2 regions of the Oceanobacillus phoenicis genome follow, and region 2 is predicted to be linked to the other one. Evidence: riboswitches for the same ligand, from Rfam matches in the RefSeq annotation. Region 2 holds a riboswitch; the other holds the start of a gene.
What was found. A riboswitch is a leader RNA that binds a small molecule or an ion and turns the genes downstream of it on or off. The one in region 2 is predicted to bind thiamine pyrophosphate.
Positions count from the first base shown of each region.

Region 1: another riboswitch for thiamine pyrophosphate. It lies ahead of thiM (hydroxyethylthiazole kinase); the one in region 2 lies ahead of thiT (energy-coupled thiamine transporter ThiT).

Region 1 is NZ_JBDFME010000001.1:3,948,042-3,951,244, forward strand. Features, by position in the region: gene thiL (thiamine-phosphate kinase) at 1-760, opposite strand, end outside; tRNA gene ABC346_RS19745 (tRNA-Asp) at 914-990, opposite strand; tRNA gene ABC346_RS19750 (tRNA-Met) at 1,072-1,148, opposite strand; rRNA gene rrf (5S ribosomal RNA) at 1,237-1,352, opposite strand; TPP riboswitch at 1,738-1,840, shown strand; gene thiM (hydroxyethylthiazole kinase) at 1,931-2,710, shown strand; gene ABC346_RS19765 (Lin0512 family protein) at 2,744-3,103, shown strand; gene tenA (thiaminase II) at 3,127-3,203, shown strand, end outside.
Region 2 is NZ_JBDFME010000001.1:3,133,164-3,136,366, forward strand. Features, by position in the region: gene ABC346_RS15750 (hypothetical protein) at 1-971, opposite strand, end outside; gene thiT (energy-coupled thiamine transporter ThiT) at 1,108-1,677, opposite strand; TPP riboswitch at 1,801-1,904, opposite strand; gene ABC346_RS15760 (M3 family oligoendopeptidase) at 1,964-3,203, opposite strand, start outside.

The DNA of each region.
Region 1 (3,203 bases), 810 kb from region 2:
ATTTCCAATGGTATTGTTGCTCATTCGTAAATTGATAAAAAGAACGTGCAACTGGTATGTCATTTTCGCTTATAACAATAGATACATTAGAAGCTTCTGCAATTTCACTTGCCTCATTAGCAATGCCATCACTAACATCATTTAAAGATACTCTGTCCAGTTTTTCTAAAGCTAGTGCAAAAGCCACTCTCGGTTCGGGTTTTCGATGTCGACTTATATAAAAATCTTGATCAACATAATTATTTTCATTGGACAAGATATGAAACCCTGCTTGAGAGTCCCCTAACGTACCCGTAACAAAAACAATATCTCCTTCTTTTGCATGCCGACGATATCGAGCTTTGTTTGTATTCGTATATCCAATCACAGTAATAGAGATTGTTAATTGTTTACCAGAAACAGTGTCTCCACCAATAATATCCATGTGATACTTCGAAGCTAAATCATCCATACCTAAATATATCTGAGATAGCTCCTCTTCAGTCCAATTCTTTGGTATAACAATAGAAACTAAATAAAAACTAGGTAAAGCTCCCATTGCTGCTAAATCACTTATATTTGCTCCTAATGCACGATAACCGATATGAAATGGTTCCATAGTAGAACGAGAGAAATGTACGTCCTCTACAAAGGTATCTACTGCTGTAACAATATCCATCGAACTTCGAAAGACAGCAGCATCATCTCCAATTCCTTTTACAAGAGAAGACTGCTGATAAAATGTCGGCTTAATCGAATCTATAAAAGAAAACTCATCCATTTAAAATCACCATTCTTTGTATTCACTACCAACTATCATAGCAAAAACAAAAGAAAAAAGAAAAAAATTGGACGACTAAATTATGTCCACAAACTAAAAAAACACAGGTTTTAATTAAAACCATGTGCTCTACAATTTCTAATATAATTTTCATGGCGGTCCGGACGGGACTCGAACCCGCGACCTCCTGCGTGACAGGCAGGCATTCTAACCAACTGAACTACCGGACCAACTTTTTTTACTTATGTATGGTATCCAGTATTTCAATGGTGAATCTGGATCTTAGTAATAGTTATTTACTATAAATAATTTGGTTGCGGGGGCAGGATTTGAACCTGCGACCTTTGGGTTATGAGCCCAACGAGCTACCAGACTGCTCCACCCCGCGATATGCATTATGATATGGGAAAATATGGTCGTACACTTCTATGTGTTATACTAACATATTCTATCCAATCTAAGGATAAATTATCCTTGTCTGGCGGCGTCCTACTCTTGCAGGGGTATAACCCCAACTACCATCGGCGCTGAAAAGCTTAACTTCTGTGTTCGGCATGGGAACAGGTGTGACCTTCTCGCTATCGCTACCAGACAATCCTTAAAAACAAGGACAAGTAATATTATATCCATAGAACTATAAAAAAGCAATACCTTTTTAAAACTTTTTTTATTTCGTCGTTTGTTTTTATAAAAAAATGCTAGTAAACGTTGATATGACAATCTAATATCGCTAAACGAGTTGCTAATTTAAATTAGTCTCAGTTAGAAAATCTACATTTGTGCGTACATTTAAGTGTTATGTTTTTTTAAGTTTCATCATACCGATACCGCCAACTTCCATTACGATCAAACCAGGTCATTGTTATAATCCGAACATTTTAATAAAATAATAAAAACTTAAGTATCGATGAAAATTGACTCATATGAATAATTTTACTTTTAAGAAAAAATGAAATAAGATATAGGTAGAATAAATAAAAATCCACTAGGGGTGCCAATTGGCTGAGATAAGATTCATTTCTTAATCCCTTTGAACCTGAACTGGTTAATACCAGCGTAGGAAAGTGGAGTTGGCGACTATACCTATTCTGTAGCTGTATATATAACCACTCCATTTTGGGGTGGTTTTTTTGTTCTTTATTCTAAATTAATAGGAGAGGAGAATTTTTGGTGGATGCTATTGCTAAGATTAAAGAAAATAAACCGTTTATTTTTAATATTACCAATGAAGTTGCATCTAATTTTTCTGCTAATGGTTTAATCGCTATCGGAGCGTCACCTGCGATGTCTCATACTCCAAGAGAAGCTAAAAAGTATGGAGAAATGGCCGATGCAGTAGTGCTAAACCTGGGGACATTAACGGAAGACCGGGGAGAAGCAATGTTAAAAGCTGGAATGGAAGCAAACAAGAATGGGGTTCCAGTTATTCTTGACCCCATTGCAGTTGGAGGTACAGATTTTCGGACGGAGATCATTGATGACATACTTAAAAAGGTAAAGCTAGCTACAATACGTGCTAATGCTGGGGAAATAGCTGTGTTGGCGGGTAAGTTAGAAAAAACAAAGGGGCCAGATTCCATTATTCAAGAAAACGATCCAGAAATCGCAAAAACAGTCGCTAAAAAATATGATACGGTTGTCATCTCAACTGGGAAAGTTGACGTTGTGACAGATGGTAGGCGAACTGCGTTATGTAAAAACGGGCATGAAATGCTACAAAACATTACGGCTAGTGGCTGTTTACTTTCATCTTTTGTTGGACCTTTTATAAGTGTAGTTGATGACTTTTATCAAGCAGGTATATATGCTGTGACAAGTTATGGTATTGCAGCTGAATTAGCAATGGAAAAAGCATCTGGGCCTGGAACATTTATTCCGGCATTACTCGATGAATTATACTTTCTATCCGATGAAAAAGTAGGAAAATACAAACAAGTTCACGAACTATAAGGATTTGTAACAATATGGAAGGAGGAAAAGCAATTGGAAAATCTTCTCTTTATCGAGACAAGAACAGGCGTAGATGTACATGGACAGAACGTGAATATTGCATCAGAAAGAGCTGTGATGAATGCAATCCATACCAATTCTATGCCAGGAATGAAGAAAATTCTACCAGATGGTGACTTAGATAAGATGAAGGTACATGTAAAACTGGGCATCCCATTGGATCTGGAAAAATTGGATCACGACAAAATAAAACAATTAATTCCTTATGGTACAGTCACTGTTGAGATCTTACCTGGAGGCCTGGCAACTACTAGTGGGATTTTTCTGGAAGATCAGCAGGATAAAAATGATTTAATGTATATTGTTAATGCTGTTGTAGAAGTAGGCTATTAAACAAAAATTAAGGAGGATTCTCTATGCGTTTTTCAGAGTCATTGCGAGAGGCAACGAAAGAGAGCTGGGAGTTAAGTTTAAATCATCCATTTGTACAGGG
Region 2 (3,203 bases):
ACTGGCCCCATAGCCTTAAAAGCAAATACAAAACCATTTGTAATATGACTTCCTACATAATCTAGTGCGTTTTGTTTTCCAAACGCAATTGTTGAAAGCAATAACAATATTACTGCAACTCCACCAACAAAAGCAGCCCCATCACCACCTACTAATTCTGTATTGGCAATAAATTTACCGTACATCATATACACGACTACAGCTAACAGAGCAATTGGTACAATAATCGCAAATAGTTTACTCCATGTTTGCAACTGTTTCGTTTTAGGCTGGTGTACAGAATGCTCCGACTGTTGCAGTTGTTTTAGCTCCCTTTCGTTTTCCGGATCATTTTTCGAGCGAATATGCTTGCGATAAAGTATATATGCAATTGCAATGGCAACTCCGCCGGCAACTAATGAGAGAATAAGTGAACGATCCGCAACGATACTTGTATCTAAATTTGCAGCAGTTGCCGATAGATTTGGAGCAACTTGAACGATATAATCAGATGATAATGCCATTCCTTGACCGGCAATTGCAATAGCAACTGCGGCTACCATTGCCGGTAACCCCGCTCTAATTGCAGCAGGAACCAATAATGCACAAATTAACGGCACTGCTGGAGTCGGCCAGAAGAATAGTGAAATTACATAGGTTACCCCTATTAATACAAAAAATGATACGTGGCCATTTACCATTACTCTTTGTATTGGCTGTATCATTCGTACATCTGCTCCAAGGTCTTTTAAGGAATGTAATAAGGCAAGCATAAACGTAATAATCAAAAATATACTAAATAATTCTTGTGCGGCAACTAGATTTGCATGAAAGATTGCTGTAAATCCTGAAACGATACTGCCATTAAATACCCATGACAATATAAAAGTTCCTAACAAGGTCGGCAGTACAATCCCTTTCCTGAAAATCATTGTGATGATAATTACGAGTGTAAACACCCCATAAATGAAGTGCGCCAGGGTTAATGTCATCTTACATTCTTCCTCTCCTTGAATGTACTATAACCTATGCAAACAGAAGAATTTTCGCTACTGTAACCTTCTTCACTTAATAACAAAAGTCTGAGAACTCTTGGTCCTCAGACTTTTGTTTGTGTGAGCAAATTGCCTACTTTGTATGAAGTAATGTTTTTGGTTGCTTATGAAATAAAAAGAATACTGCTAATGCACTCAGTATAAAAGAAGGTAACATATACGAGCCGTTATATAAGAGAGAATATAGCCATACTGGTTGACCTTCTACGGCAGATTCAAAGAATACAACCCCAGCAATATAATGTGCAATAAATCGTGCAAATGAGCCGATAAATACTCCTAGAGTAATTAAGAATAAGTATGATTTGATCTTATTTTCTCGTACATTTTTTTGTACTGATTTTGCTACAACTCCCGCTAGACCAATGACAGTAAATGCAATGGCGTAATCAATGAATCCTTGCAATGGCACCAATACAAATGCAGTACCTACAGCAATTTGTAACATACCCCATAGAAACCCTGATAATAAGCCACCTTTTAGCCCCCAACGGAATGCAACAATAAATATTGGAATCATAGCAAAATCGATTGATCCACCTTGTGGCCATAGTTTTATTTGCAATGGAATTAAATCTAGTAATAGTGCAAGCGCCGAAAATACAGCAACCTCAACTAAAAATAACGTCTTTTTTGTTGTCATTATCTACTCTCTCCTTTACGGTCAGAAATCGTTTATTTACACAACAAAAAAGTAATGCCAAGGGGAAGCTTCTTGATGGGACTGCGTCATACAGTCTTTGCTCCGCTCACACATTACTACTATCCATCAAAAAGACTACAATCCCTACGCTAGTACTAACTAACAGGTTCAAAGGGTCAGAACAATCAATGTCCACTCTCAGCCATATGGCTCCCCTTGCAGGCTTTTTCTATTTACTTTTTTGCTATATTTTATTGTACGTTAATCTGGTTATTTATACAATAGTTTATAATTGAAGAAATGTCTCAACATCTTCCACACATAAGGAAATTGCCTCTTCCCAAAAATCGGATTTCGTCAAATCAACATGTAAATGTTTTTGTGCCAATTCCTCTACAGACATTCTTCCGGTATCCCTTAGTAAAGCTATATAATCATCTTCAAAATTCCCGCCTTGTTCTTGGGCATGTTTATAGATTCCCAGACTAAATAAATATCCGAATGTATACGGGAAGTTATAAAAAGGTACTCCAGTTATATGAAAGTGCATTTTTGAAGCCCAGAAATTTGGATCGTATTCATCAAGCTTATCGCAGTATGCTTCTTTCTGTGCTTCTACCATCAATTGATTTAAGCGTTCTGTCGATACCATACCTTTTTTTCTTTCTTCATAAAAACGTGTCTCAAACAAAAATCTGGAATGTATATTCATAAAAAATGCAATACTACGCTGAATTTTCAATTCGAGTTGGGATCTCTTTTCTTCTTTTGTTGCTGCAGATTGTACAGATGCATCTGCAACTATCATTTCTGCAAAGGTAGATGCTGTTTCCGCTACATTCATAGCATATCTTTGATTTAATCCATTAACATCGTTCATTACATGTTGGTGATAAGCATGTCCGAGTTCATGAGCCAACGTCGCGATATTAGAAGACGTTCCAGAATAAGTCATAAAAATTCTTGTTTGCTCACTGTTTGGAAAACTTGTACAAAAACCTCCAGGACGTTTTCCTGGTCGATCTTCTGCTTCTATCCAATTTTTTTCAAAAGCCATTTGAGCAAAGTCTGCCATTTTAGGACTAAATTTCGCAAAATGATTAACGATAAATGCAGCACCTTCTGAATAACTTTTCTTTTCCTCCGCTTTGCCAATCGGAGCACCAATGTCATAAACAGTTAATTTATCTAGCTCCAGTAATTCAGCTTTCTTATCTAAGTATTTTACAAAATACTGTTTATTTCTTTCTATTGCTCCCCACATTGCATCGAGTGTTTCTTGTTTCATACGATTTTTCTCTAACGGTTCTTTTAGAACATTATCCCATCCGTAATGCTTGTAGGTTTGTAGTCGAAACCCTGCCAGATGATTTAATGTTTGGCTGATTAAATCTGCTTCTTTTTTCCACGTTTTAGATATTTGATCAAATACATACTTTCTGTTTTCACGTTCTGGATGATTTACTTTATTTGCAGCCTGTCCAACTGAGTACGCCTTTATTTCTCCATCTTCTTCAAGTTCAACA